Regions from separate parts of the Micromonospora sp. NPDC005215 genome, predicted to be linked through region 2. Evidence: riboswitches for the same ligand, from Rfam matches in the RefSeq annotation. Region 2 holds a riboswitch; each other region holds the start of a gene.
What was found. A riboswitch is a leader RNA that binds a small molecule or an ion and turns the genes downstream of it on or off. The one in region 2 is predicted to bind cyclic di-AMP.
Positions count from the first base shown of each region.

Region 1 (7,488 bases), on a different contig from region 2:
CGTCAGCGGCGCCCCACGCCACCCCAACCAGGACGCCGGACACCGGGCCGCCGTGGCCGACGGGCAGCACCCGTTCGCGGTGATCGTCGGCTGCTCCGACTCCCGCCTGGCCGCCGAGATCATCTTTGACCGGGGGCTGGGTGACCTGTTCGTGGTCCGCACGGCCGGGCACACCGCCGGTCCGGAGGTGCTCGGCAGTGTGGAGTACGCGGTGACCGTCCTCGGCACCCCGCTGGTGGTGGTGCTCGGCCACGACTCGTGCGGGGCGGTGCAGGCGGCGCGGGAGTCCTCCGCGACCGGCACCCAGCCTCCCGGGCACCTGCGTGCGGTCGTCGACGCCGTGCTGCCCAGTCTGCGCCGGGCCGAGACCGAGGGCGTGGACGACATCGACGGCATCGTCGACATCCACATCGCGCAGACGGTCGAGACGCTGCTCCGGCAGTCGCCAGTGCTGGCCGCCGAGGTGGCGCAGGGGCGGTGCGCGGTGGTGGGCGTGTCGTACCGGCTCGCCGCCGGAGTGGTGCGCCCGGTGGCCGCCGTGCCGGCCGGCTTCGCGACGCTCGACGTACCGACCGGGTCGGCCGACCCGGTCGCGGCCGCCTGACCTGGAGAGGGCCGCTCCGCGCGACGCGGAACGGCCCTCGACGGAAGACGCTGCGGGTCAGAGCATCGACATGTGCACGTGGTCGGTGTGGTTCGACGGCCCGCTGTACGACTTCCAGCCGGTCGCCGGGAACCAGATCTGCCGGTTCCAGATCACGTAGTAGATGCCGAGCCGGTCGGCGTTGCGGATGAGGAACGCGGCGACGTTGTTGCCGTACGTCCGGGTGTCCTCGTTGTGCCACGGGCTGAAGCCGCTCTTCTGCAACGACCAGTCGCAGGCGCGGCCCTTCGGGTGCTCGTACGGTCCGCCGTTGCGATGACAGCCGACGAACCGGTTGAAGCCGGCCGCCTTGACCTCCTTGTACGCGTGCAGCGTCCGCGGCGTGACGCAACCGGACGTGGTCGGGTCATTCTCGCTGCAGGACTGCGCCTTCCAGTCACCGTCGGCGGTGCGGCCCGGCCCGATCTTGGCGACCTTCGAGGTGGCGTCCACCAGACCGCCGGTGAAGCCCTTGCCGCCGACCAGGGCGAGCGCCTTGTCGGCCTCGCTCTTGCGCTTGGCCATCACAGCGGTCTGCTTCTGCTGCTCCCGGACCTCGGTGTCGAGGGCCAACTTGGCCTGCTCGGCACGGGCCTTCACCGCGTTGACCTCGGCGAGCTTGTTCTCGTTCACTAGGTTGATCTCGTCGAGCATCGCGGCGCGCTGCACGAACGTGTCCGGAGCGTCGCTTTCGAGCAGCATCGCGAGCGCGCCGATCCGACCGGTCCGGTACGACTGGGCGGCGATCTGCCCGACCTGTGGCGCCAGCGCGTCGAGGTCGGCCTTGGCCCGGTCCACCTCCACCGCCAGCTCCAGCTGCCGCCTCTTGGACTTGTCCAGTTTGGACTTGGCGGCGGAGTAGTCGCGGTTGACCTGCTCGATGACGTCGTTGAGCATCTTGGGCTCGTCGGCCTCCTCGTGCCCGGACGGTGTGGGGGTCGTCGGGGCGGCGTGGGCCGGGAGGGGCCCGGCGAGCACTGTCAGTGCGGCGATCACGGCCACCACGGGTGTCAACCAGCGGCGTAGGGGTGCCGTCACAATGTTCCCTTCCGTCGACCGCCGACCGGGTTAGCTGACGGGTTCGGGACGGAAGTGGCCCCTACCGCTGACGCGGATTCACCCCACACACCTGGGTCCCCGGCTCGCCGGTTGGCGATTGGGCGGTGGCACCGCAGGCGCCGCTTCGCGCCTTCATCGGTAACCGGCAGCGACGTTACCCGAGAGTCGACTGGGTGAGCTACGCCTGGATGCCGACCAAAAGCGTCATTTCGCCATAGCGTTGTGTGACCAGTGACGCGGTTCTCAGGGGGGAGACCCGATCTGGTCACGCTGAGGAGTGTCACCATGCCGTTTCCGTGCTCCTGTTCGACTCCGGCCACCCGTCGGTGGCGGTGGATGGGGGCCGGGTCCGCGTCTGGCCCGGCTCGTCGGGTCGCCCCGTCAACGGCGCGTTGAGGGCGGCGAGTGCCTCCGCCGGGTCCGGCCGGGGGCGCGGCCGGGCGGCGTCGACGGGCGGCGTGGTTCCGGCGCGCCCGGCCGCGGTCACGATCGCGGCCAGCCCGGTGGTCAGTGGCACGGCGGCGATCAGCCCGAGTGTGGCGACCGCGCTGCGGACGATCTCCTGCGCGAGGAACTCGCTGGTGAGGATCTGCCCGATCGGCCGCGAGTCGGCGGTGAGCAGGAGCAACAGGGGCAGCGACGCGCCCGCGTACGCCAGCACGATGGTGTTGACAGTGGAGGCGATGTGCGCGCGGCCGACGCGGGTCGCCGCACGGTACAACTGCACACGGGTCAGCCCGGGATTGGCGTTCGCCAGCTCGGTGACGGTGGCCGCCTGGGTGACCGTCACGTCGTCGAGCACCCCGAGCGAACCGATGATGATCCCGGCGAGCAGCAGGCCGTGCAGGTCCACGTCACCCTGGAACATCGACAGTGTCGTCGCATCCTCGCTGCCGAAGCCGGTGAGGTGGGTTGCCGCCGTGGCGATGGTGGCGAGCACGCCGGTCAGCACCAGGCTGCCCAGGGTGCCGAGCACCGCGACCGAGGTCTGCGCGGTGACGCCGTGGGTCAGATAGAGCACCACGAACATGATCAGGGCGGCGCCGACCACCGCCACCAGAAGCGGTGATCTGCCGGCGCCGATGCCCGGCAGTACGAAGGTGAGCAGGATGGCGAAGCTGGCCGCCAACCCGGCGAGCGCGGCCAGACCTCGCCATCGGCCGAACGCGACGATCGCGGCGGCGAAGATCACCGCCAGCCACACCATCGGGGTGCCGCGCTGGTGCTCGGCGATGTTCCAGTTGCTGGTGGTGGGATCGGTCGGGTCGGTCAACTGGACCAGGATGACCTCGTCGCCGACGTCGACCCGGGGCGCGCCGGGTCCGTCGGGCACCGGTGTCCGCACCTGCTGGCCGGCGGCGGGTCCGTCGTCCACCCGGACGTCGACAGTGCCGCACGGCCCGGCGCCGACAGTGGGAGTGCCCTCGGGGCTCGACGGCAGCGGCGGGCACGGCTCGGTCACCACCCGGGTCACCGTGCCGGCGTAGCGCGGCACGTCCGCTCCGCCGTCGGGCTGCGGTGCTCCTCCGCGCGGCCAGAGCAGCGCCGCGGCGAGCACGGTGGCGACGAAGAGGGGCACCACCGTCATGACGAGGATCCGTCGCACCCGGGGCGGGGCGGACGGAGCGGGACGGGCGTGGTCGGAACCCAAGTCGAGACTCCCAACGATCCGGTGCGGGATACGGGCCAGCGTGCCGGTCGGTTCACCGATGCCGTGGAAACGCGGCGGAATACGCGATGGATCGCTCACCGAGGACCGCTTGATCACGGACGGTCAGTGCCCGGTCGGGCCGGCCGGAGGCGACGCCACGACGCGGCGGCGCCGGTGTCCGACTGCGCAGCGGCATCTGGAGGGCCATCGCGGAGACGCTAGCCAGCCTGTTCCTGGGTTGCAGGTCGGGACGGAGTGTCGAGCGCCGAACCGCTCGCGTGGTGGCCACCGGGCGGGCATGTTGGAGCCATGCCCGCTCAGTCACCGTCCGACCCCGACCACCGGCACGGCAGCGCGCCCCTGCCGCACGACAGGCACGCCGGGCACGATCCGGAGATGTTCCGCCGTCGCTTCTGGGTCTGCCTGGTGCTGACCATCCCGGTGGTCCTGACCAGCCACCTCGTGTCGGATCAGCTGGGCCTGGACGACGGCGTCCCCGGCCGTTCCTGGGTGGGGCCGGTGCTCGGCTCGGTGGTGTTCTGGTGGGGTGGCTGGCCGTTCCTGGTCGGTGCGGTCCACGAGGTGCGGGACCGGGCGCCGGGCATGATGCTGCTGGTCGCGATGGCTATCACTGTCGCCTACAGCGCGTCGCTGGCCACCAGTGTGGGCGCGTTCGATCTGGACTTCTGGTGGGAGTTGGCGGCGCTGGTCACCATCATGCTGCTCGGGCACTGGCAGGAGATGAAGGCCATCGGGCAGGCCCGTGGCGCGCTCGCGGCGCTGGCCGCGCTGCTGCCGGACGAGGCTGAGCGGGTGACCGCGGACGGGCGGGTCGAACCGGTGTCGGCCGGCGAGCTGCGGGTCGGCGACGTGGTGCTGGTCCGCCCGGGGGCTCGGGTGCCGGCGGACGGGGGCATCGTCGATGGCCGGGCGGAGCTGGACGAATCGATGATCACCGGCGAGTCGCGCCCGATTGCCCGCGCGGTTGGCGACCGGGTGGTGGCGGGCACCGTCGCCACCGACTCGGCGATCAGGGTCCGGGTCGAGGCACTGGGTGAGGAGACGGCGCTCGCCGGCATCCAGCGCATGGTCGCCCAGGCGCAGCGTGCCGGTGGACGGGCCGAACTGTTGGCCGACCGGTTCGCCGCCGCGTTGTTCTACCTGGCGACCGGGACCGCCGTGCTGACCGTGCTGGTCTGGACCGCGCTGGGTCAGCCCGACGAGGCGGTGGTCCGCGCGGTGACCGTCCTGGTGATCGCCTGCCCGCATGCGCTCGGCCTGGCCATCCCGCTGGTCGTCGCGCTCTCCACCGCGCTGGCCGCGCGATCCGGGATCCTGGTGAAGGACCGGCTGGCGCTGGAGCGGATGCGGACCGTCGGCGCGGTGCTCTTCGACAAGACCGGCACCTTGACCCGGGGCGAGCACGTCGTCACCGACGTGGTGGCAGCGCCGGGCGTCGAGCGGGACGAGCTGCTGCGGATCGCCGCCGCTGTGGAGTCGGACAGCGAGCACCCGCTGGCCCGGGCGGTCGTCGCGGCTGCCGGGCCGGCCGGTCCGGCCCCGGCGGCCGGGTTCCGGTCCCTGCCGGGCCGGGGAGTGCGGGCAACCGTAGGCGATTCGGAGTACGCGGTGGGTGGGCCGGGGCTGCTGCGGGAGTGGGGTGTGTCACTCCCGGCCGACCTGGCGGCGGCGGTCGCGCACTGGTCGGCGCGCGGTGCGGCGGTGCTGCACCTGGTGCGGCTGCCGCACACGGTGCTCGGCGCGTTCGCGTTGACCGACGAGGTACGTCCGGAGGCCCGGCGGGCCGTCGACGAGTTGCGCGCCGAGGGAGTCCGGACCATCGCCATGATCACGGGGGACGCGCGGCCGGTGGCCGAGGCGGTCGCCGCGGATCTTGGCTTCCGGCCCGGCGTCGACGAGGTGTTCGCCGAGGTGCTGCCCGCTGACAAGGACGGCCGGGTGGCCGAACTCCAGCGACGAGGGCTGACCGTGGCGATGGTCGGCGACGGGGTGAACGACGCTCCCGCGCTGGCCCGCGCCGACGTGGGCATCGCGATCGGCGCGGGCACCGATGTGGCGATCGAGTCGGCCGGGGTGGTGCTCGCCTCTTCGGACCCGCGCGGGGTGGCTGCCGTGGTGCGACTGTCCCGGGCGTCGTACCGGAAGATGCGGCAGAACCTGGCCTGGGCGGCGGGCTACAACGTGGTGGCGCTGCCGCTGGCGGCCGGGGTGCTGGCCCCGGCCGGGGTGGCGTTGAGTCCGGCGCTGGCGGCGGTGCTGATGTCCGCGTCCACCATCGTGGTCGCGCTCAACGCCCAGTTGCTGCGTCGGGTACGGCTCGATTCGGAGCTGGACTGAGGGGCGTTAGCCGCGCTTCATCAGCCGGCCGACCGCCGCCATCATCTCGGTGGCCATCTCGTCGGCCCGTCCCTCGGCCGCCCCCTCGTGCATGCAGTGCCGGGCGTGCCCGTCGAGCAGCCCCAGCGCCACCTTGTCGAGCGCGGCCTGGATCGCGGAGATCTGGGTGAGCACGTCGATGCAGTAGCGGTCGTCGTCGACCATCTTCTCGATGCCGCGGACCTGCCCCTCGACTCGGCGGAGCCGCGCGAGCAGCTGGTCCTTGCTGGCGGTGTACCCGCGGATCGGGGTGGGTGCGCTCATGCGACAAGGATAACCTACCCCCGGGGGGTATGGTACGGTGCACTCCTGATGACGATACCCCCACCGGGTACCGGTACGGCAAAGGAGACGATCCGATGGTCAACACGACGTTCCAGGTGCAGGGCATGACCTGCGGGCACTGCGTCAGCGCGGTGAGCGCCGAGGTCGGCGCCATCGCGGGCGTGCGTGACGTCCAGGTCGACCTCGCGACCGGGCAGGTCACCGTGAGCAGCGAGCAGCCGCTGGACGTGCAGGTCGTCCGGGCCGCCGTCGACGAGGCCGGCTACGACCTCGTCGACGCGTGAGCGGAGGAGCCGACATGCGTACCGTGACGAGACTGGCCGGATTCGCTGTCGGCCTCGCGGCGATCTTCGGCGCGACGTACGGGGTCGGCCGGCTGGCCGACCGCACCCCGGTCACCGAGGGCCGGCACGACGGCGACGCCGTCCACGCGACGGGAGAGCGCGGCGAGCCGACCGACCGGTTTCCCGGTGGGCTGCTCATCTCCGACCGCGGCTACACCCTCGACCCGGTCGACGCGCCGGCCGACCAGTTCGCCTTCCGGATCATCGGTCCGGACGGCCAACCGGTGACCCGGTACGACGTGGCGCACGACAGGAGGATGCACCTGATCGTGGTCCGACGGGACCTCTCCGGTTTCCGGCACGTGCACCCCGACCTGGCTCCGGACGGCACCTGGCGGGTCGGCACGCCGCTGGCCGGCCCCGGGCAGTGGCGCGCGTTCGCCGACTTCACCCCGACCGGGGGTGAGCCGCTGACGCTCGGCGTGGACGTGACCATCCCCGGTGAGCTGACCGAACGACCGCTGCCCGCCCCGGCGACCAGCACCACCGTCGACGGCTACGCGGTCACCCTGACCGGCTCGCCGCAGCCCGGCCGCACCGCCCCGCTCACGTTCACCGTCAGCCGGGACGGTCAGCCGGTCACCGACCTGGAGCCCTACCTGGGCGCGTACGGGCACCTGGTGGCACTGCGCCGGGGCGACCTCGCGTACCTGCACGTGCATCCGGCCGGGACGCCGGGTGACGGGCGGACCCGGCCCGGCCCGGCCGTCAGCTTCCTCGCCGAGGTGCCCTCGGCCGGCAGCTACCGGCTCTACCTCGACTTCCAGCACGGCGGGACGGTGCACACCGCCGAGTTCACAGTCGTCGCCGGCAACCCGCCGGCCGACACCCCGCCGACCGGGAACAGCCCGAGCGGACCCGCGCCCAGCGGGGGTGCCGACCACGGCACCCCCGGGCACGGGCACAACTGACGGGATTAGGCGATGACCACCACCAGCAGACCGCTGCCCGAGGCGCCCAACCGGATCGAGTTGGCGATCGGCGGGATGACCTGCGCCGCCTGCGCCGCCCGGATCGAGAAGAAGCTCAACCGGATGGACGGCGTGAGCGCCGCCGTCAACTACGCCACCGAGAAGGCCACCGTCCGGTACGCCGACGGCGTCACGCCG
Region 1 is NZ_JBEXHQ010000001.1:191,089-198,576, reverse strand. It holds gene ABZU25_RS00975 (carbonic anhydrase) at 1-604, shown strand, start outside; gene ABZU25_RS00970 (hypothetical protein) at 662-1,681, opposite strand; cyclic di-AMP (ydaO/yuaA leader) riboswitch at 1,686-1,816, opposite strand; gene ABZU25_RS00965 (YibE/F family protein) at 1,983-3,353, opposite strand; gene ABZU25_RS00960 (heavy metal translocating P-type ATPase) at 3,663-5,711, shown strand; gene ABZU25_RS00955 (metal-sensitive transcriptional regulator) at 5,718-6,014, opposite strand; gene ABZU25_RS00950 (copper ion binding protein) at 6,110-6,319, shown strand; gene ABZU25_RS00945 (hypothetical protein) at 6,334-7,290, shown strand; gene ABZU25_RS00940 (heavy metal translocating P-type ATPase) at 7,303-7,488, shown strand, end outside.
Region 1: another riboswitch for cyclic di-AMP. It lies ahead of ABZU25_RS00970 (hypothetical protein); the one in region 2 lies ahead of ABZU25_RS05485 (hypothetical protein).

Region 2 (7,488 bases):
CTGAGCGCCACCAGGCACGCACCTCAGGGCTGGTCGTCCAGCCCGGTCAGGTCGACGTCCGTCGCTTCGGTGACTGCTCGGATGGCGGTCACCGACGCGTACCCGGCGGCCAGCAACGCCACGTCTGTGCCGGGCTGCGCGGCCTGACCCGGCTCCTCCAGCGAGGTGCGGACGAAACCGTGCCCGGATTCGGCCACCGTCATCTGCACCTGACCGAAGCTGGCCAGCGTGCCGCGTCGCACCCCGCGCAGCCGCCCGTGCGGCAGGTCCGGGGCGTTCACGTTGAGCACGCTCTCCATCGGCCCGGAGGTCAACCGGGGGAGCAGGTCCAGGGCGACCCGCGCGGCGGTGCTCCAGTGCCGCTCGGCGTCGCGTACCCGGGCGGCGGCGTCCACCGCGGCACCACCGCTGGCTGCCGTCGCCTCCCCCGCGGAGAGCACGTCGAGGGAGACCGCCATCGCCCGGCAACCGTTCGTGGCGGCGGTGAACGCGGCACCCACAGTTCCGGAGTGCAGCACGGCCCGGCCCGCGTTGGCACCCCGGTTGATGCCGGAGAGCACCACCGACGGCGGTGGGCCGAATGCGCCGTGCAGCGCGATCAGGGTGATGAAGCCGGGGGAGCCACCCACCCCGTACGCCGGCACACCCGTCAGGTCCGGCAGCGGGTGGTCGTTCACGACGACCCGCCCGTCGCGCTCCACGGCGCTCATCGCGGCGCTGGTGCCGCTCGCCTCCTCCAGCGGCGCGGCGACCACCACGTCCAGGCCCCGCTGTGCCGCGGCCCAGGCCAGTGCCTGAATGCCGGGCGCGGCAATCCCGTCGTCGTTGGTGATCAGCACCCGCAGCGTCATCGCTCGACCACCCGGTCGGCCAACTCGTCCGGGGTGGTCCGTTCCTGTGGCCGGCTGTCCGCCGGCACCAGCCGGACCCGGTCGACCAGGCCGGTGATGGAGTCCAGTCGTCCGGTGCCCAGGCCGTGCCGGGTCACGTTCATCGCGCCGGCGGCAGCGCCGGTGCGGATGGCGGTTCGGATGTCCCCGCCCCGGGCCACGACGGCGGCCACCCCGGCGGTCATCGAGTCGCCCGCGCCGCGCGGATCGGCGGCCTCCAACCGGGGCATCTCGACCTCGAACAGTTCTCCGTCGATGAGCGCCAGCGCCGGCTGTTCGGCCCGGCTCACCACCACCGTCTCCGCGCCGGCGGCGTGCAGTTCGTACATGGTCTGGGTCAGCTCCAGGCTGTCGTCGCTGCGGGCGCGGCCGTCGCGGATCAGTTCCTCGTGGCTGACCTTGAGGAAGAACACGCCGCTCTCGAGCACCGCGCCGAGGTGATCGCCGGAGAGGTCGACCACCACCCGGCCGCCGTTGGCGGCGAGGTCGGCGGCGAAGCGCCGGTACAGGTCGGCCGGGACCAGCCACGGCTCGTTCGGCCCACTGAGGACGCTCACCGCGGCCCGGAGTCCCTCGCCGAGGGCCAGGTTGTACAGCTCGTCCAGTTCGTGTCGGCTCAGCGGCTGCCCGGGCACGTCGGCGATCTCCTGCCGCGAGCCGCCCCGGCGGTCGTGCACGTACCCGCCGCTGCCGGAGTCACGGACCACCACCTTGAGGTCCACGCCCTCGCTGACCAGGAGCGGCTCCAGCACCTGGCCGATCTCGCCGCCGAGGGCGGCGCAGAGCACCACGTCGACACCGAGCGACATCGCCATCCGGGCCTGCCAGACGCCCTGCCCGCCGGGGTGCAGATGCAGCTCGGGGTGGTCGTTCGGCTGGTCCACGGTGACCGTGAGCTGCGGGGTGGGCGCGAAGACCATCACGTGCCCGCTCATCCGTCGTCGCCGCTCATGATGCCGCCCTTCAGCACGGTCGGGTAATTCCTCACCAACCGACCCTAATGCGACAGCTGGTGAGGCGGCATCCCATCGGCCGGGGTTCGTCCTGGCATCGGCGACCGTCAGGCGTTGCCAGCCAGACATCGGTACGGGACGATCGTGCGACAAACGACGGTGGGAGACGTGTGCGCAGCAGCGATACCTTCAGCTACACCGTCCAGGCCCGGTGCTCGCCGGCCGAGGCAGCGGCGATGCTCGGTGACCTGACCCGACACGGCGAGCTGCATCCGCTGATCGTCCGGGTCCGCAAACTGCCGCCCCGACCCGGCGCCCAGGCCAGCTACACGATCAACGACAGGCTGGTGGCCGGCCCGCTACGCTTCCGGACCACGTACCACGCGGACGTGCTGGTCAGCGAGGACGACGAGATCGTCATGGTGGCCCGCCAGTGGCCCGCCACCACGGTACGCAACCACACTCGACTGCGCGCCGAGCCGGACGGCCTGGTCCGGATCGACGTCGAGATCACCCTGACCGCGCCGACGCCGCTGTTCCGGTACGCGTTCCGCCAGGCGCGGGCCGCTCACCTCGCCCTCGCCGCCCGTCTCGGCCCAGCCCTCGACCGCACCGGAGACCTCCCACCCCCGGCCTGACCAGCCCACACCCCGCCCCCTGCGGCCCCAGCTCAGGACCGTGCTCGATCATGGAATGTAGTGGCCCGCGGGCGCGAGGATGCCACGACAGCCGGGTTCTGGCGCGATCACCGCACTGCTGGGACTCTCACGGATTGCTGCCCCGGCCCGCGCGGGCCGGTTGGGCGGCGGGACGTCGGCCCCACGGCTTGTACGTGGACAGCACCGTCGCGATGATCATCAGGCTGGTCGACACCGCGGGTGCGATCACCAGGTCGGCGCGGTCCCGGGCGGGGAGGGCGGCGCCCACCGCACCGGCGTGCCGCAGATTCGGCGTGAGCAGGAACAGCACCAGCCCGACCAGCACCGTGGTGAGCACCAGCTTGACCAGCACCCAGCGGTAGCGCCACAGGCCCCACGGGGTGAGTAGCGCGCTGGCGACCCCGACCAGCCAGACCAGAACACTCAGCGGCGCGAACAGCACTGTGCCGACCAGCGCCGTGACCGGGTAGACCACCGCCGGGTCGGCGCCACGCTGCACGGCGATGCCGAGGGTGAGGAGCACGAGGTCGGCGCCGAGCCAGCCGAGCGAGGTGACCAGATGCAGGGTGAGGAGCCCTTTGCGGGCGGTGGGTGAGATCCGACGCATACCGCGATGCTGCCCGCCGACCAGGTCCGGGTCGTCCGACCGCCGACGACATCCGGGGTACGCCCGGCGACGTAGCCCGGCCCGGCGAAGGCATCGCCGACTCCGGGGGTATCCCGTCGCCCGGATACCCCGGAGTCGGCGAGCGCGAGTGGCTCATCCCCGGACCGAACCCGGGGACTCGTCGGGTGGGTCAGTAGACCGACAGGTGTACGTGGTTGGTGTGGTCGGTGGAGGGGGTGCCACCCGCGCCGCTGTACGACTTCCACCCGCTGCTGGGCAGCCAGATCTGCCGGTACCAGATCACGTACAGCACGGCGAGCTGGTCGGCGTTACGGATGAAGTACGCGGCCAGGTTGTTGCCGTACGTCTTGTCGCCGCCGGTGGCATTGCCGCCGAAGCCGCTCTTCTGGGCGGCGAAGTCGCAGGCCCGGCCCTTGGGGTGTTCGCCGGAGCCGCTGGGGCGGTGGCAGGAGACGTACCTGGTGAAGCCGGCGGCCTTGGCCTGGTTGAGCGCGTGCAGGGTGCGCGGGGTGATGCAGCCGTTGGCGGGCGTGGGGTCGTTGACGCTGCACGATTCGGATGGCCAGGAGCCGTCGGAGTTGCGGGGCGCCGCCTTCGCGTTGGCGGTGGAGGTGCCCCGGTTGGAGCCGGTGTCGGCGGTGGTCTGCGGCTTGGGGGTGTTGGCCACGGTCAGCGCCCGTTCGGCCTGGTCCTTGCGCTTGGCCATCACCGCGACCTGCTTGCGCTGTTCGATGATCTCGCCGTTCAGGGCGGCCCGGGTGCGATTGGCCTGGTCCTTGGTGGCGAGCAGATCGCGGAGCACGCGGTCCTCGTTGGCGGCCACCGCCTCCAGGGCGGCGGCCCGGTCCATGAAGCCCTCCGGGCTGTTGCTGTTGAGCAGTGCCGACACCGTGCCGAGCCGGCCCGTGCGGTACGCCACCCCGGCGATCTGGCCGACCTTGCCGTCGCGCTGGGCGAGCTCGACCTCGATGCCCTTCAGCTTGGTGGCGAGCTGTTGCTGCCGCTGCACGGAGGTGTCCAGAGCGCGTTTCGCGTCCAGATAGCCCTTGCTGGCGGCCTCGAGTTGGGCGCGTAGCGAAGGGCTGCCGCCCTCTTCGTCGGAGTCGGGTGCGGCGGCGGCCCGTAGGCCGGTCGGGGGAGCGGCCGAGGCGGTGCCGGCCGGGATCGCGACGCCGAGGGCGAACATCGCGACGATCAGGGCCGCCAGTCGGGCGGCGGTCGGTCGTGCTGGTGCCACTGCGCGTGTCCTTCCGTCAGCCGCCGACCGGGTTAGCTGACGGGTTCGGGACGGAAGATCCCTACCGCTGACGCGGATGCACCCCAGGAACGTGGTTCCCCGGTTCGCCCAGGTGGGCGATTAGGCGGCGACCGCCACCGGCGCCTGGAGGGCGCCGCCTGGTGGAGGCCGGGACCGAGCTTACCGGTGCCGGTGGGGCTGTTGCAGCCGATGTGACGGACGGTGCGTACGTCGTCACGGGAAACCTGTCACCACTCGATCGAGCCGCAGGCCCCGGAGGCGGCGCCGGGCTCGATCTGCAACGTCGCGTGCTCGATCCGGAAGTCGTCGTGCAGGGCGGTGCGCGCCGCGGTCAGCACCGCGCCGACCTCCGCGCCGGGTGCCATGGTCAGGTGGGCGGAGGCCACCTCCATGCCCGAGGTGAGCGTCCAGACGTGCAGGTCGTGCACCTCGACCACCCCGGGGACCGCGGCGAGCCGGTCGTGCACGGCGGTCACCTGGAGGTGTTCCGGGGCGGCCTGCACCAGGATGCGGACGGCGGCGCGGGCCAGCCGCCAGGTGCGCGGCAGGATGAACGCGCCGATGGCGACCGCGACGAGGGGGTCGGCCCACCACCAGTCGGTGACGGCGATGAGCAGCGCCGCGCCGATCACGCCGAGCGAGCCGAGCAGGTCGCCGAGCACCTCCAGGTAGGCGCCCTGAAGGTTGATGCTCTCCCGGGCTCCGGCGCGGAGCAGGGCGAACGCGGCGACGTTCGCGAGCAGGCCGAGCACTGCCACCGCGAGCATCGGACCGGCGACGACCTCGTGCGGGTCGCCGAAGCGGCGGATCGCGGCGATCACCACGTAGATCGCGACGCCGGAGAGCAGGACGGCGTTGGCCAGCGCGGCGAGGACCTCGAGTCGGTAGAGCCCGAAGGTGCGTTGCGGGTCGGCGGTGGCCCGCCGGGTCGCGGTGATGGCGGCGAGCGCCATCCCGATGCCGAGCACGTCGGTGAACATGTGCCCGGCGTCGGAGAGCAGGGCGAGCGAGCCGGTGTGCAGGGCGGCCACCGCCTCGACCACCATCAGGGTGGCGAGCAGCCCGAACGCCGCCCAGAGTCGGCCCCTGTGCTGGTGTGCGGCATTGGCGACCGACCCATGGTGGTGGTCATGACCTGCGCCCACGAGATCCACCTTCCGCCGCCGGTCGGGGCCCGGTCAAATGTATGCTCACATCGCTATGTATGCAAGTGTGGGGCAGGCCACTGGCCCGCCAGGCAGTTTGCCCCGAATCAGCCCGTTGGATCGATGGTGGTGAGCCGCTGCGTGGCCCGGGAGAGCGCCACGTACAGGGTGCGTACCCCCGCACCCGGATCTGCCCGGATCTCGCTCGGAGCGACAAGCACGACCCCGTCGTACTCCATGCCCTTGGCCTCCAGGCTGGTCACCACCTGCAGGCGCGGCGCGTCGAGCGCGTCGAGCCAACCGGCGACCTCGTCGCGGCGGGGGACCGGCGTGATCACCCCGACCGTGCCCTCCACCTCGGCCAGCAACCCGGCGGCCGCCTTCACGACGGCGGCCTCCAACCCGGTCGCGGGCACCACCAGCTCGACCGGATCGACCCCGGTGGAACGCACGGCGGTGGGCAGCAGCAGGTCAGGGTAGAGCCGGCGGATCTCCGCCGCCGCCACCGCGAAGATCTCCGCCGAGTTGCGGTAGTTGGTGGTGAGGGTGAAATCGTGCCGCTTACGCCGGCCCAGCGCCTGGTCCCGAGCCTGGGTCAGCTCCTCCGGATCACCTGTCCACGCGGTCTGCGCGGGGTCACCCACCACCGTCCAGGAGGCCAGCCGGCCACGCCGTCCGACCATCCGCCACTGCATCGGCGAGACGTCCTGTGCCTCGTCCACCACCACGTGCGCGTACTCCCGGTAGTCCTCCGGACGCTCCCGCGCCGCCGCCCGGGCCGCCCGCTGCCGGTCGCTGGCGGTGCTCAGCTCGCGTACGCCGCCAGCGAGCTGGAACGGGTCGCGCCGGGCCTTGGCCGGCTGCGCCGGCTTGCCGAGCAGGGCGTCCAACTCGTCAAGCAGCGCGATGTCGGCGATGGTCAACCCGTCGGAGTCCAGGTTCCGGTACGCGGCGCTGAGCAGCCGGATCTCCGCGGTGGAGAGGATCTGACCGGCGTACCGGCGCAGCCGGTCCGGCCGCGCCAGCCAACCGAGCACGTGCCGCGGGTGCAGCCGGGGCCACCACGCCTTGAGGAACTCCCGGAATTCGGCCCGCTCGGCGATCTCCGCCTCGAAGGTCCGCTGCTCCGGCAGTCGAATGCCCACCTCGCGGGCCTGCGCCCAGAGCGCGGCGAACACTCCGTCGAAGCCGGCCCGGCGCACCTCGTTGCGGCGGGCGCCGCGGTGCAGCGCGCGGTCCCGGATCCGGTCCAGGTCGGCCCGATCCAGCCGCAGCAGCGTGCCCCGGTAGAGCAGCCGCAGCTCACCCGGACCGCCCGGCACCGCGTCGCGGACCGCGCGCTCCAGCACCCGGCGCATTCGCAGCGAGCCCTTCACCGCCGCCACCTCGGGCGGGTCGGTGCGGGTGGCGGTCAGCCCCGGAAAGAGAGTGCCCAGCGAGTGCAGGGTGGCGGTGTCCTCACCGAGCGCGGGCAGCACCGAGGCGATGTACTCGACGAAGACCGACGACGGGCCGACCACCAGGATGCCGCCGCCGGCGTACCGGCTGCGGTCGGAATAGAGCAGGAACGCCGCCCGGTGCAGGGCGACAGCGGTCTTACCGGTGCCCGGGCCGCCCGCCACGATCGTCACCCCGGAGCCGGGCGAACGGATCGCCTCGTCCTGCTCCCGTTGGATGGTCGCCACGATGTCCCGCATGCCCCGGCCGGTCGCCTTGGACAGGGTGGCCAGCAGGGCGCCGTCACCGACGACAGTCATCCCCTCCGGGGCGGCGTTCGGGTCCAGCAGGTCGTCCTCGATCCGGGTGACCCGCTCGGCGCGGGACTGGATCGTGCGGCGACGCACCACCTCCAGCGGCTGCGCCGGCGTGGCCTGGTAGAAGGCGGCGGCGGCCGGTGCCCGCCAGTCGACGACCAGCGTGGTGGTGTCCTCGTCCCGGATCCCGAGGCGCCCCAC
Region 2 is NZ_JBEXHQ010000004.1:106,876-114,363, reverse strand. It holds gene ABZU25_RS05510 (STAS domain-containing protein) at 1-4, shown strand, start outside; gene ABZU25_RS05505 (5'/3'-nucleotidase SurE) at 24-851, opposite strand; gene ABZU25_RS05500 (PfkB family carbohydrate kinase) at 848-1,825, opposite strand; gene ABZU25_RS05495 (SRPBCC family protein) at 2,014-2,481, shown strand; gene ABZU25_RS05490 (hypothetical protein) at 2,609-3,109, opposite strand; gene ABZU25_RS05485 (hypothetical protein) at 3,300-4,316, opposite strand; cyclic di-AMP (ydaO/yuaA leader) riboswitch at 4,373-4,504, opposite strand; gene ABZU25_RS05480 (cation diffusion facilitator family transporter) at 4,616-5,533, opposite strand; gene ABZU25_RS05475 (AAA family ATPase) at 5,641-7,488, opposite strand, start outside.

Region 3 (7,488 bases), on a different contig from region 2:
CGCTGTCGATGAACCAGACGTACCGGCCGGCGGCCACGTCGAGCCCGGCGTTGCGGGCCAGGCCCAGGCCCACATTGCTGCTCAGGTGCACGACGCGGACCCGGTCGTGGCCGGCGGCGTACGAGCGGAGCATGTCGCCGCAGCCGTCCGGGGAGGCGTCGTCGACGGCGATCAACTCGACCGCGTCCACCTCGCCGGCCGGGATGTCGGCCCGGATCGACTCGAGGCACTGGTACAGGTACGCCTCGACGCCGTACACGGGCACGACGATGCTCAGCAGCGGTGCGTGCGTCGGCTCATTGACCACGCCCGCCACCTTCGACGACCCGGGTGGCCGGCCCCGGAACCGCACGTGGCCGCCGATGGTGGAGTCGCTGAACTCCCGCCCAGCGGAAGGTTAACGCCGGCCGGCGGTCGCCTTCCCCAACCCCGGGGACGGCGGGCCCGCGACGGGTGGGACACGTCCGGTTCACCCGGGAGTGACCCGGTAGGGTGCCCCGGGTGCGGCCCTGCCGGGTCGTCGCGGGCGTCGCCGTCGCGCCGTCCACGCCGCGCCGAGGAGGATACGAACGTGCTGGTGACCCTGCCAAGCCTCGGTATCCCCGCATGACGAGCACCGCCGCGGCGTCAACTGTCCGGCCCGCCCCCGCACCGCCCCGGCTGCCCTCGCTGACCGGGCTGCGCTGGATCGCCGCGCTGCTGGTCTTCGGGTTCCACGCGGGCACCATGCGGATCATCGCCGAGCCGGACTACAAGGCCGTGGTCGACAAGCTGTTCAGCCTCGGCCTGTCCGGGGTGCAGTTCTTCTTCATCCTCAGCGGGTTCGTGCTGGTCTGGTCGGCCCGGACGGGCGACTCCCGGCGCACCTTCTGGCGGCGACGGGTTGCCAAGATCTACCCCAACCACCTGGTGTTGTGGGGGGCGACGTTGCTTGTCGCCTGGTGGTTCGCCGACCCGGTCCTGCCGGCCGCCGCGCTGGAGAACCTGCTGTTGTTGCAGGCCTGGGACCCCCGGCCGGGCTGGTTCTACAGCATCAACACGGTGAGCTGGTCGCTCTCCTGCGAGTTCTTCTTCTACCTCTGCCTGCCGCTGGTGCTGCCGCTGCTGCGCCGGGCCCGGCCGAAGCTGCTCTGGGCGCTGATCGCCGCCATGCCACTGCTGATCCTCGCGCTCTGGCCGGCCCAGCACCTGGTGCCGGAGGTGAGCCGGTGGTGGTTCACCCAGGTCTTCCCGCCGGTCCGGTCGCTGGAGTTCTGGTTGGGCGCGGTCGCGGCCGAGTTGATGCGCCGGGATCTCTGGCGCGGCCCCGGGCTGACCTGGGCCAGCGTCATCTTCGTGGGCATCTGGGCGGCAGCCGCGCAGTGGATTCCCGCCGAGCTGTGGACCACGCTGCTCGCGGTCGCGTACCTGCTGGTGATCACCGCCGCCGCCGACGCGGACGTGCGGGACCGGCGCTCGCCGTGGCGGTCCCGGCCGCTGGTCTGGCTCGGCGAGGTCTCCTTCGCCTTCTACCTGGTCCACGTGCTGGTGATGACGAGCGTGCTGCGCTTCAGCGGCGACTGGGGGACCGGCTTCGAGGGGTGGCGCGGCCCGGCCGTGGTGCTCGGTTTCCTGCTGGTGACCCTGCTCCTCGCCGGGCTGCTGCATCGCTACGTCGAAACCCCGATGATGCGCCGCCTCGCGCCGCGCCGTCCGGCCCGATCGGCGTCCGTCCCCGGACAACGTACGGCCGGAACCCGGGCCACCGGCAACACCACCCCGGAGACCGGCGGCGCCGGGACCCGAACCGAGACCGGCGGGCCCGACCAGCCCGGCAGCCGATCAACGTACGCGGACACGCGCTGACACCGTCCACCCTGGTCAACGGGGTCGGCGCGGCGCGCGCCGACACGCCCGTGGTCGATGCGCCCGGGTCGGCACGACGGTAGCGTGGGGACGTGCTTCCGGTCGCGCTCACCTGTCCGCTGTGGTGGGTGGCGCGCTGGGCGACCCGGGTGCTGACCAGCCTCGCCGTCGTCGCGGCCCTGGCGCTCGGCGCCGGCCCAACGTCGGCCGCCGTGCCAACGTCGACCCCGACCGCCGCGCCAAGCTTGAGCGCCGCGTCGACCCTGAGCGCCGCGTCGAGTGCGGTTGCCGCCGAGGAGGCACTCCCAGCCTGGTCGGTCGACGCGCAACCGGCGCTCCCCGACGGCCAGGGCGCCATCGCGACCGGCGTGCTGCCGGCGCGCGCGGCCGGGTCCGACCGGCTGCCCCTCGTCGACGGCCCCCGCAGCCGGGCACCCCGAGGTCCACCCGGGCGCTGAGCCACCGGGACAAGCGTCCCGTCGCCGCGCCCTGTCGACCCACCAGCTCCGCACCCCGCCGATCCGTGGCCCGCCGTGGCCAGGTGGCCGGTGGGGCTCCCCGTCGCTCTGCTTTCTCCGCGAGGTGTCGACCATGGAGACCGCCGTCTTCTACCAGTTCGTAACCGAGGTACCGCAGGCCGCTGCCATCTGGTCGGCTCTGCTCCTGCTGGCGCTTGGCGTACTCGCCGTGCTGGTCGCCCGGCCCGAACGGGACCGGCCCACCGGCGACCCGTCCCCGGCCGTACCGACCGCGCGCGAGGTGGCCGCCGCCGAGATCGTCGACCTGCGCCGGTACGCCGAGGAGGTGGCTGTCGCCGCAGCCGGCGCGGCCAGGACGGCCCAACGGCGACGCGATGCCTGGCTGATCAGTCAGGAAGCGGTGGAACGCGCCTGGGCGCGGTACGACGAGGCGGACACCGCCGCACGCCGTTTCGCGGGGTCCGGGGCGCTGCCCACCCCGGACACCCCCCGCACCCCCGCCGAGTACGCCGCCCGGGAGCGCTACCTGCACCGCGCGGCGACGGCGGCGTACTGGCGGGGCGACCTGACCATGGCGCAGCTCAGCGACGTGTTCGGGCACCGGCGCGGCTGGGATCCCCGGCGGCACCCGGTCGAGCAGGAAGCGCTGCTCAGCCGGTCGATCCGGGACGCGAGACGGGTCGACCACCAGGCCGCCGCCGCCGCGGAGCGGGCCGCCTGGAGGGCTGCGGAACTGTCCGCCGAGTCGGCGCGCATCCTTGCCGGCGAGGCGTGGGCGGCAGCGGCCCGGCTGCGGCCGAGCCGGGCGCCGGCCCGCCGGCTGGTGCGCGGGGCGGCCCGTCCCGCCGTCGTGGCACGCTGGCGCCCCGCCCGTGCGGGTTGACTCCGATCCGTTATGTGAGCCCGGTCACCGCATTCCAGAATCGGGCGTCCGGCACGTTCGGCTCGATTCTTCCCGGAATTGTGACCCCACTGTCGGCGACCTGTCCGGTTGTCGCCCACAGGCGTCACCGTAACCGCTTGTCCCATCGAGTCACATCATCGGCAGAACGCGCAGAAATTGCCGCGCCGATTCGGGTTTACGCAGGTGAACCTGGCTTGGCAGGGTGTGAACGGGCCAGTAGTGTCGTCCCGTCCGGTGCGGTAACCGATCGCAAGAGGCGACGCCGCGCCGACCCGCTCAATCGTGATGAACGAACCGGGGACCCATCAGCAAGTCCGGGGTGAATCCGCGAGCCACGGCCCGCGGTAGGGCGATCTTCCCGCCCGAATCCGTCAGCTAACCCGGTAGGCGGTGTCGGAAGGAGTTCCATCCTCGTGCAGCACCTCTCCACCCCTCGGCTGTTCCCTCGCCTCCACGGCGCAGCGGTGCCCCCGCTCATCCGTCCAGTGACGGTGAGCTGACCCCCCGGGTCATCGCCTAACCGCCCGGTCACGCCGGGCGTTTCCCTGAGCGGTTCACCATCCGCGGACCATCGTCCGCGCGCTGGCGCCTGCCCGGATACCGGTCCGGCCCCGGTGTGCCGCTCTCCCCCCGATCCGTGGAGGACCCCGTGAAGCACACACTGCAGCGTCAGCTCCGCCGCATGGCGACCGAGCGCCCGTACCAGATCATCGCCGCCTCCACCGCGGCCCTCGTGATCGCCGCCACCACCGGCACCCTGCTCACCACCGCCGACGACGCGCCGGCCGGCCAGCGCACCGCGACCACTGTCGCCGAGATGCGCAGCGACGTCGCCGCCGCCAACGACGCGTCTCCCCTGGCCAGCGCCGCGCCGACCAGCGCCGCCCCGACCGCCGCCCCGGCCACCAGCGCCGCGGCGCCCGCCGCCAAGGCCAGCAGCAACCCGGACCTGACCCGCAAGCCGGAGCGGCCGAAGCCGCCGGCGACCAAGGTGCTCGACTACGAGTACGAGGCGCAGAACACCTACTACAACTGCGGTCCGGCGGCCACCCGCAACGCGCTCAGCGCCACCGGGATCGACCGTACGCAGGAGGAGCTCGGCGCCGAGCTGGGCACCACCGAGATGGGCACCAACTCGGCCGAGGACACCACCCGGGTGCTCAACGCCGAGGTGAAGGGCTCCCCGTACCGGACCCGGATGTTCGTCGGCGCGCCCAGCCGGGCGCAGATGGACCGCCTCCAGGCCGACGTCGTCAAGGCCATCACCGACGGCCGTGGCGTGGTCGCCAACGTCGTCGGAGACGCCACCGACACCGACGGCGGCGGGCACTCCTACGGCGGCGGGCACTACATCGCCGTCGTGGGTTACAAGGACAACGGCCGCACGGTGCGGATCGCCGACTCGGCGAACCCGGCCGACCCGTCGTACTGGATCACCACCATCGACCTGGCCAACTGGATCGCCAGCCGGGGCTACTCCGCCTGACCCAGGCGCGCTGGACCGCCACGGGCGCCGTCCCCCACGAGGGGCCGGCGCCCGTGGCGTCTTCCACGCCGGCCCCGGGTACGCCCCCGTCGACGACTCTCGTACCGGGCCGTGAACCGTGGGAGACTGCGGCCGTGGTGGATGAATCGGGTGGTCACGCCGGTCGAAGGCCGGTCCTGCTGCTGTTGCACGGGATGGGCGCGACAGGTGACGTCTGGTTGCCCTGGGCGCCGCATCTGGAACGACACTGGCCCGGGCGGTGGCTGGCACCGGACCTCGCCGGTCACGGCTGGGCGTCGCCACTGCCGTCGTACTCGTTCGCCGGCTTCGCCCAGCGAATCGCGCAGGCCCTCGCCCCCGACGACCGGCTCGTCGTGCTCGGGCACTCGCTGGGTGGCGTGGTCGGCCTCGCGTTGGCCGCGCGCGACGCCGGGATGCCGGTGGACGCGGTGGTCGGGTTGGGCATCAAGGCGCTCTGGTCACCCACCGAGCTGGAGCGCGCAGCCGAGCTCGCCGCCCGCCCGGTGAGCTGGTTCGCCAGCCGCACCGAGGCGGCCCGTCGCTACCTGCGCGTCTCCGGGCTGACCGGCCTGCTCCCGCCGGACCATCCGGTGGTGGACGCCGGCCTTCGTCAGGTCGACGGCCGCTGGCGTCTGGCCATGGACCCGACCGCGTTCGCCGTCGGCGAGCCCGACCTGGCCGCGCTGCTCGCGGCCACCGACGTGCCGGTGGTGCTGGCGCGCGGCGAGCACGACCCGATGGTCACCGACGAACAGCTCAAGGAGTACGGCGTACCGGTCGCCACGCTGCCCGGTCTCGGGCACAACGCGCACGTGGAGGACCCGGCGGCGGTGCTGGCCCTGCTCGACCCGTACCGCTGAGCTTTGTGTAGCGCGTTCGGGGCAGGAATATCGGTCGTACCACGGCCTCGTCGCCGCGCTTGGCCCGGCTGGCCTGACGGTGGCCCGTACCGATCCCGATGGCGCCCGCCGCGGGGTGAACGTCGACCTGACGCTGCCACCGTCGCCGGCCCAGCCCTGGCGCGGGCTGTGGTCGGCGGTCGGAGGTGACCGTCGGTCACCTCCGTGGGGGCGGATGCGGTAGTGAGCGGTATACCTCTGAGTCATATCTATACCTCTGCGGTATATCGCTCACCAGCACATCGAGATGGCGGGCAGCCCCTGGCGTGGGCCGACAGCCGGGTCAGGCCAGGGGGGAGAGCTGCGGAGCGCGCTCGGCCGCAGGGTCCTCCGTCGCCGCCAACTCCCGGCGGGCGGCGGTCAGGAACCCCTCGGCGTACGACTCGGCGGGGAAGTCGCCCAGGTAGCGGCGGCGGGTGGCCCAGCGCTCCGCGGCCAGCGGGTCGGTGTCCAGCAGCCCGGTCAACACCTCGTCCACGTTGGACAGGTCCCGCCGCAGCACGTAACCCGACGCGGCCAGCGGGAACCGCTCGGCGAACCGGTCGCCCTCGTCGCCCATGTCGGTCACCGCGTACGGCTTGCTGGAGTAGAGGTAGTCCGAGATCACCCCGGACACGTCGGAGACCAGCGCGTCCGACCGGTTCACGCACTCGGTCAGGCTCAGCTCGCGGGCGGTGGCACCGACGACGTGCTGGCGTCCGCTGCGGGCCCGATCGGCGACGAGCAACTCGGTCAGTCGGCCCAGTTGGCGGGCCGAGGCCGGGTTCTGTGTCGTGTACGGGTGCGCCCGCAGGATCACTGTCGCGCCGCGCTCCAGCAGTCGGCGCAGCAGACCCTCGGCCACCGGCAGCGAGCAGTAGTCGGCGTCGGCGTGATGCCCGGTCCACGTCGGGGTGTAGAGCACCGTCGGGTGCGCCAACCCCCGGGCCGGCTCGGGGCGTACCTCGATCGACTCGACCTGCGGGCGGCCGACCACCACGAACTTGTCCGCCGGGATCTGCACCCCGGCGCGGGCGTACCTGTCGATCGCGGCCGGGCCGGCCACGAAGATCCGGTCGAAGATCCCGGACACCGGGTTGGCGCTCGGCGCCTTGTCGCTGTCGCCGTGGTGCAACTGCACGTGGGTGAGCTGGGTGAAGCGGACGCAGTGGCTGTTCTTCGCCCCGTGGTTGACGTAGAACGCCGCCCGCAGGCTCGGCACCAGCGCCTCGTCCATCGTCCGCAGGGTGGGGCAGTAGACCACCGGCGCGTCGGTGGCCGCGGCGATCGGGGCCAGGAACTCCGGCTCGCGCAGCACGACCAGGAACGGCCGGCCGATCCGTTCCAAATACGGCAGCCACATGGTGACCTGGTATTCCGAGCCGGGCGGCGCGGAGAAGTAGAGCAGGAACTCCGGCTGGTGCCGGCGCAGCGCCCGAGCCACCGGCCCGCCACCGGCTCCCGGCCGGAACCGTCGCCGGGCCAGGTCCAGGGCGACCACGCCGGTGCCCGCGCCGACCAGCAGACTCGCGGCCAACGCCACGCCGGCCGGCAGGGTGAGCGCGGCGGCGAGCGCCAGGACGGCGAGCAGCCCGAGCAGGGCGGTGCCGAGCCGGTCGGCGATCAGCGGCGTCCAGGCGCGGACCGGCAGGTTGGCCGTGCGGATCTCCAGGTTGCCGGCGGTGCGCAGGGGCCCCACCAGCAGCACCAACCCCAGCAGGACCAGAGCGGTGGCGACCAGCGTGAGGTCGAGCCCGTCGTCCAGCCGCCGGGAGTAACCGACAAGGATCGCGGCGGCGATCAGCGTCGTCTCCGCGACGAGGTCGGCGTTGGGCCGGATCCGTTGCTCGGCGGCCGAGGCGGCCAGCGCGGCGG
Region 3 is NZ_JBEXHQ010000028.1:27,926-35,413, reverse strand. It holds gene ABZU25_RS21105 (glycosyltransferase) at 1-307, opposite strand, end outside; gene ABZU25_RS21100 (acyltransferase) at 607-1,845, shown strand; gene ABZU25_RS21095 (hypothetical protein) at 1,938-2,303, shown strand; gene ABZU25_RS21090 (hypothetical protein) at 2,437-3,207, shown strand; cyclic di-AMP (ydaO/yuaA leader) riboswitch at 3,492-3,633, shown strand; gene ABZU25_RS21085 (C39 family peptidase) at 3,866-4,714, shown strand; gene ABZU25_RS21080 (alpha/beta fold hydrolase) at 4,849-5,595, shown strand; gene ABZU25_RS21075 (CDP-glycerol glycerophosphotransferase family protein) at 5,918-7,488, opposite strand, start outside.
Region 3: another riboswitch for cyclic di-AMP. It lies ahead of ABZU25_RS21085 (C39 family peptidase); the one in region 2 lies ahead of ABZU25_RS05485 (hypothetical protein).

Region 4 (7,488 bases), on a different contig from region 2:
GCAAGGAGGTCGAGGGCGTCCTTGCCGTGCGGGCCAAGTACGACGGCGAGAAGCAGAAGCTGGACGCCCTGATCACCACTCAGACCAAGCAGCAGAACGAGCTGGCGGCGAAGAAGAAGCAGATCGACGCCGAGATCAAGCAGCTTGAGGCGTCGATGCCGAAGACCACTGTGGTGACCGCGGCCTGCCCGACCATCAACGGGGTGGTCAGCGCGGCCGCCCGCACGGCGATCAGGACCGCCTGCGGAAAGGTCGGCAAGCCGTACGTCTGGGGTGCCACCGGCCCGAACTCGTTCGACTGCTCGGGGTTGACCCAGTACGCCTACAAGGCGGCCGGGATCTCCCTCACCCACCACACCGGTGACCAGTGGAACGAGGGGAAGGCCGTCGCGCGAGCCGACGCCCGCCCCGGTGACCTGGTCTTCTTCTTCTCCGGCCTGAGTCATGTCGGGCTGTATCTGGGTAACAACCAGATGGTGCACGCACCACGTGCCGGTAAACCGGTGCAGGTGTCGAGCATCAACACGATGCCCGTCGCCGGGTTCCGGAGACCCTGATCCACAACGTGCGACACGACGGCCCCCGGTCACCGACCGGGGGCCGTCGTGGTGCTCAGCGGGGTGCGCCCACCGGGGACGGCACGAGCTGCACGTCGGCCAGGTCGACGTACATGATGCGGTGGCCGAACTGGATCTGCGCGTACCGGTTCTTGCCGCGGATCACCGTCCAGTCACCGGGCGAGGAGCCGTCGACAGTGCTGGCCCGGTAGTACTCACCCGGCAGCACCGCGCCGACGGCGTACCGCTGCCCGGCGGCCAGGGTGTACTGCAGTGGCGAGATCGTCTGGTAGGGCACGCCGGCCGGATAGGCCGCCTGCTCCGGGTAGGCCCGCCCGTAGACCGGGATGGTGGCCCGGCCGGGCTTCGGGGTGGCCACCAGACCGACGGTCCAGCTGGCGGTGGGCGCGGACGCCGGGTTGTGGAACCAGGCCCGTTGCCCGAGGTACCAGATCGCCGTCCAGTCACCCTGCCGCCCGGCCAGCGCGTACGTCTGGCCGGCGGAGGCGCGAGCGCCGTGATCCGACACCTCCATGGTGTTCGGGGTGCCGTCGGGGCGCAGCGCGATGTCGTTGACCAGTGGCGCGTCCGCGGCCGGCGCGGAGCGCAGCACCACCGCCGAGGAGCCGCGTGGCGCGCACGGCACGCCGGCGGTCACGCAGCCGACGAACGCCGGCTGGTTGGTGGCGAAGTCCGGGTCGATCCGGACCAGACCGGTGGCCGGGGTGCCGGTGTCCAACCGTGGCGCGTGCAGCAGCTCGAAGTAGTGGGTCCAGTCCCAGTACGGGCCGGTGTCCCAGTGCATCCCACGGACGTTCGCGGCGATGGTGCCGGGCACGTTGTCGTGGCCGATGATGTGCTGGCGGTCCAGCGGGACGCCCAGCCGCAGCGCGAGGTGCCGGACCAGCTTCGCCGAGGTCCGGTACATCGCCTCGGTGTACCAGGTGCCCTGCGCGGCGAAGCCCTCGTGCTCCAGCCCGACCGCCTTGGCGTTGACGTACCAGTTGCCGGCGTGCCAGGCGACATCCTTGGTCTTGACGTGCTGGGCGATGTGCCCGTCCACGGAGCGCAGCGTGTAGTGCCAGCTCACGTAGGTCGGGTCCTGGACGAGTTGCAGGGTGGTGGCCCAGCTTCCCTCGGTGTCGTGGATGACGATGTACTCGACCTTCTGCCGGGCGGGCCGGTCGGACAGGTCGTGGTTGCCGTAGTCCCCGTCGCCGAACGCCGCGTAGGGCGCCGGGATCCACTCGCAGGAGATGGTCCGGGGGCATTCCAGCCCGTCCGGGCGGGCGAGCCGGCGCAGACCCAGTCGGTCCAGCCAGAAGCGCTCCGGGCGGATCGCGCGGGCCGGCAGCGTGATCCGCTGGCCGTCGTCGGTCACCCGCGACTCGCCGGCGCCGATGGTGGTGAAGACCTCGTCGGCGAAGGCCGCCGCGGCGTCGGCGCTGTCCGCGCCGGCGTAGTGGGCCACCGCGCCGTACCAGGTGGCCGGGTCGGTGCCGGCACCGACCGGTGCGCCCAACTCCCGCTGGTACGAGGCCAGCAGCGCGGCCCCGCCCCGGATGTTGACGTCGGCGTCGGTGCGCAGCGCGTCGGGGGCCGCGCCGGTCAGTGCGGCGGCGGCATCCACGGTCTGCAACGCGGCGGCCGGTGGCGCCGGGTTTCCGGCCGGCCGGGGCGCGGGTGCCAGCGCGGTACGGGAGTCGTCGCCGCGTGGGTCCTCGGTGCCGGTGTCGTGGTGGCCGCCCACGGGCAGCGCGGCCACGTGTCGGGCGTCGGTCAGGTGCATGGGGCCGTAACCGCCGCTGGTGCTGGGTGTGCCGGCGTTGCTGTCCCAGCGGGACTCCAGGTAGGAGACGCCGAGCAGCACGTCGGTCGGTACGCCGTACTCGGCCGCCGCGGCGGCGTACTGCTGCTGGCGGTCGGCGGTGGGTGCGGCGGCGGCGTTGGTGGGTGGTGGGACCGCGGTCGCGGCGGCGACCACGGCGGCGGCGAGCAGTGCACGCCGGCCGGCGAGCAGGGTTGGATGGTGCATCGAACCCCCTAGATTTCGCGGGTGAAGATGACGTCACCTTCGCGCCGGTCGGGAGTCCGCGTCAATACCTTTCCATGCGTCGACTCGTCGGGAAAGAAATCTTCACGTACGGTCGGTGACCCTCTCCGATCGGTACGGAGTGTCACTGCCGCACGGGTTGCGGAGTGGTAACAAGCGTCTCTACTCTGGTCATTCGTCGGCCCGATAGCAGCTCCGTCCAGCCCGGGCGGTAACGGACCGACACCGCCGAGTCGTTTCCGAACGAACCGGGGACCCATGTCCCCCCGGGGTGAATCCGCAGCCACTGCGGTAGGGCGCCGACTTCCCGCCCGAACCCGTCAGCTAACCCGGTAGGCGGTCAGGAAGAAGGAGTACGGAACCCCGGTGGCACTCCATGCCCCGCGGCCGTCGTCCGAGCGGTCGGCAGCAGCCGGCCCGGTGTCGATCACGCCGCGCCCACGCTGGTCCCGCTTCACCACCGCGCTCGCCGCACTGGCCGGCGTCGCCGTCGTCCTGACCGGCAGCGCCACGGCGGCCCACGCCGACCCGTCCGTCGCCGAGATCGAGCGCCAGATCGACGCCGACTGGAACAAACTCGAACCGATCATCGAACAGCACAACGCCACCCGGATCGACCTCGCCGCCAAGCGCAGGCAGGCCCAGGCGCTGGCCGCCCGGATCGCCCCACTGGAGCGTCAGGTCGACGCCGCGATGGACAAGGTCAGTGCCCTGGCCGTGCGCGCCTACAAGGGCGAGACCGTGCTGACCGTCAACGCGGTGCTGGGCAGCCAGTCACCCAGCGAGGTGGTCGGCCAACTCGAGATGCTCGACCGCTTCGCGCACAACCAGCAGCAGGACATCCGCGAGGTGGCCGACCTGCGCGACGAGTTGGCCGCGCAGAAGGCGCCGCTCGACGAGATGGTGGCCCAGCTGACCCGCACCGAGGCTCAGCTGGCGGCGAAGAAGAAGCAGATCAACGAGGAGATCGACAAGCTGCAGAAGCTGCGCCTCAAGGTGTACGGCAGCGGTGGCGGCGGTCCGTTGCGGCCGGCGCCCTGCCCCGGCAGCTACCCCGGTGGCGCCGCCGGCACTGCTGTCAAGTTCGCCTGCGCACAGATCGGCAAGCCCTACGTCTGGGGTGCCGAGGGCCCGAACTCGTACGACTGCTCCGGGCTGATGCTGGCCGCCTGGGCGAAGGCCGGGGTGTCCCTGCCGCACAACGCCGCCGCGCAGAGCCGCGTCACCAAGAACGTCAGCAAGGCCGACCTGCGCCCCGGCGACCTGGTCTTCTACTACAGCGACATCCACCACGTCGGCATGTACGTCGGCGGCGGCTGGGTGGTGCACGCCTCGCAGGCCGGTCAACCGGTCAAGATGAAGAAGGTCGACGACGGCCCGATCCACAGCTACGGCCGTCCAGGCTGATCGAGGGTGATGACCGGAGGGCCCGTCGCGATTCGTCGCGGCGGGCCCTCGTCGTCACGGGTTCAGCGGGTGGGCCAGATGCGCCAGTGCTGCCACGCGCGGCTCGGCGTCGGCCCCCGCTGCCCCTGGTAGCGCGAGCCGTAGACCGCCGAGCCGTACGGGTGCTCGGCCGGCGAGGAGAGCCGGAAGATGCAGAGCTGCCCGATCTTCATGCCCGGCCAGAGGGTGATGGGCAGGTTCGCCACGTTCGAGAGTTCCAGCGTGACGTGACCGGAGAAGCCGGGGTCGATGAAGCCGGCGGTGGAGTGCGTGAGCAGCCCGAGCCGTCCCAGTGAACTCTTGCCCTCCAGCCGGCCGGCGAGCTGGTCGCCCAGCGAGATGACCTCCAGCGTCGAGGCGAGCACGAACTCCCCTGGGTGCAGCACGAACGGCTCCCCGTCGGGCACCTCGACCGCCGACGTCAGGTCGTCCTGCTGCATCGCCGGGTCGATGTGGGTGTAGAGGTGGTTGTTGAAGACTCGGAACAGCCGGTCCAGCCGTACGTCGATGCTGGAAGGTTGGACCAGGGTGGGCTCGAACGGCTCCAGGCCCAGCGTGCCGGCCTTGATCTCGGAGACCAGGTCGCGGTCGGAGAGCAGCATCGGACCACCATAGCCGCGCTGCCAAAACTGGCCAGATTCGGTGCCGGTGACCAGCGCGTCGAGGTCGCTGCTCGTACATTTGTTCGATAGAATGCTCGCATGGCTTCCTGGTCCGAATTCGCCGCCGACGAGCCCCGACTCGCCGACGGGATCCGCGTTCTCCTCCAGCAGTACGGGCCGGGCTTCGGCTACCTGGCCACGGTCCGCGCCGACGGCGGGCCCCGGGTCCATCCGGTCTCCCCGGTCATCACCGATGAGGGTCTGTTCTGCTTCATCATCGACTCTCCGAAGCGCCGCGACCTCGAACGCGACGGCCGCTACGCGCTGCACTCGTTCCCTCCGGAGGAGAGCGACGACGAGGCGTACGTGGCGGGGCGTGCCCGTCCGGTGACCGATCCGGCGCGAGTCGCCCGATTGGCGCAGGGCGCCCGCGCGGAGCCACAGGTCGACTGGCAACTGTTCGAGTTCACCGTCGACGTGGCGATGCTGACTCGCCGCGAGCAGCACACCGCTGGCATTCCGGGTCTCGCGCCGGGTCGGCCGGCCGTTCGGGTCTGGCTCGACCCGCAGGCCCCGTCGGCGGCGGCTGCCGCGCCGCTCACCGTGCCGCAGACGCGCCCGACCCGCCTCAGCCGTGACGTCGTCCAGTGCACGGCCGCCTGACCACGACCCAGCGACAGACGGTGCCGGCTCCGTGGTGACGGAGCCGGCACCGCTCGTACGCCCCGCGCCGCCGCGCCCCGAGGAGATGATCAACTCCGTTCCAGTGATGTCGCGGTGTCCCGGCAGCTCGGATGCCCCGACTTGCAGGAAGCCGAGTGGATCGACCCGCGCCGAGTCGGTCGGAGCGGCCGGCGGGGGTGCCTGGGTGCACAGGCTCGACCACTCGGGTACAGTGGTGCCGCTTGCGGGTGTAGTTCAATGGCAGAACATCAGCTTCCCAAGCTGACAGTGCGGGTTCGATTCCCGTCACCCGCTCCATCGCGAAGGCCCTGGTCAGGACGTGAGTCCCGGTCAGGGCCTTCGACGTTGCTGGCCACCCTGAGACAGCAATGGGTCAGCAAAGAGCGATAGCCGCGGATCAGCGCGATGCACCGACGAAGCATCCGGCATCTGCACGTCAGCAGCACCATTCACGCACAACTGCCTTATAGATTCGTCGCCGTGACCGTCACCGCGCTCCCCCGACATCGACAGCACCTCACCTGGATGCCGCTCCCCATCGCGGTGCTCAGCGTCGGGCTGCTGTTCCGTGCCGCCGTGACGGTCTGGGATCTACGCCACTTCACCGAGCTGTTCAACGGCGGCAGCAGCATGAACGGGGCAATGGCCTCCCTCCTGGAAGGAGGCTTCGCCTATCTGCGGTTGGGCCTGACGGCGGTGCTGGTGCCGATCTTGTGGATCGCGGCGCGGCGGGCCGGCGTCGCCGGATCGAGGTCGCCGGGGGTCATCGGGCCGGTCTGCGGGCTGCTCGCCGCCTACGGCGCTGTCGGGGTGCTGGCCCCGCCGAACGACGGCAGCGACCCGAAGCGACTGGGCATCGTCCACGTCGACAGGATGCCGACCTGGATCAGCGTTGTTGACGTCACCGCGCCGTACGCAATCCTGATCGGTGCTGGGGGCGCGCTGCTGCTGGTGCTACTGGCGTTCATCACCTGGGTGCGGACACATACCCGTGGCGCGCTCGATGCAGGGGTCGACACCGGTAGCTAGGGGCCACTCCACGGGCGCTGCGGACAGCCGGCCGCAGCGAAGGGCGGCGTGAAGAATCCAACCGGGCTGACCGTCCGTACGCATCATTTCGGAACAGGTTCCAGGAGAATCACGGGGATCTCCCGTGTGATCCGTTGTTGGTAGGCCGCGTACTCCGACATCGCCGAAACCAGCAAGCGCCACAGCCGCGGGCGCTCCCCGGCCGTGGCGGGGCGCGCGTACGCGCTGAAGGTCTCCGTACCGACCTGCACCGTGACGTACGGGTCGGCGAGCAAATTGAGGTACCACGCGGGGTGGTGGTCTGCGCCGCGGTTGGAGGCGGCCAGCACGAAGCGGTCGCCGTCGCGTGCGTAGACGAGTGCGGTGCGGCGCAGTTCGCCGGTTTTTCGACCTCGGGTCGTCAGGAGCAGGTCGTTCACTCCGGGCCGGGGCCGTCCGCCGGTCTCCTCGAAACGGCGGATGTGCTCAGCGACCCAGGCGTTCGGGCTGTCGTGGACCTCGGGCATCACAGCTCCCGGACACTCGCGGCGGCGCGGTGGTGGCGGGGTGCCTCGATCTCGTCGACGAGTGCGATCGCGAAGTCCGGGTAGCTGATCCGACTGGCTGGGTCGCCGTGCTCGGCGAGCCGGTATTGGCCGGTGCGCGTGCCGTCGCTGTCGAAGTCACCGGCGGGGGCCAGGTAGGCCCAGTCAAGGTCGGAGGTTCGAAGCTCGTCCAGGCCCGCCGCGTGACCCAGGTAGAAGGACCGGTACTCGTTCGGGTAGCCGGGCTCGTCCATCAGGGCGGCACCGGACGCCCCGGGCATGATCGAGGCGAGGCCGACCACCACCAGGCGACGTACACCTGCCTTGGCCAGACCGGCGGCCAGCGCGCGCGACGATGCGATGAAGAAGTCGTGCGGCGGTACGGACAGGTCGACGGCGGCACTGATGGCGGCGTCGTGCCCGGCGGCTGCCTGCGCGATGCTCCCGGCGTCGACGACGTCGCCTGCCACCACCCGCACGTCGGCCAGGTCGCTGTGGCCAGCGGGGTTGCGCACCACGGCGGTGACCTGGTGGCCGCGTCGTCGCGCCTCGGCGATGGCGCGCCGTCCGGCTCGGCCGCCCGCGCCGAAGAC
Region 4 is NZ_JBEXHQ010000006.1:12,939-20,426, reverse strand. It holds gene ABZU25_RS07455 (NlpC/P60 family protein) at 1-557, shown strand, start outside; gene ABZU25_RS07450 (N-acetylmuramoyl-L-alanine amidase) at 613-2,592, opposite strand; cyclic di-AMP (ydaO/yuaA leader) riboswitch at 2,827-2,963, shown strand; gene ABZU25_RS07445 (NlpC/P60 family protein) at 3,031-4,017, shown strand; gene dcd (dCTP deaminase) at 4,080-4,658, opposite strand; gene ABZU25_RS07435 (pyridoxamine 5'-phosphate oxidase family protein) at 4,758-5,321, shown strand; tRNA gene ABZU25_RS07430 (tRNA-Gly) at 5,566-5,639, shown strand; gene ABZU25_RS07425 (hypothetical protein) at 5,748-6,371, shown strand; gene ABZU25_RS07420 (nitroreductase family deazaflavin-dependent oxidoreductase) at 6,455-6,877, opposite strand; gene ABZU25_RS07415 (NAD(P)H-binding protein) at 6,877-7,488, opposite strand, start outside.
Region 4: another riboswitch for cyclic di-AMP. It lies ahead of ABZU25_RS07445 (NlpC/P60 family protein); the one in region 2 lies ahead of ABZU25_RS05485 (hypothetical protein).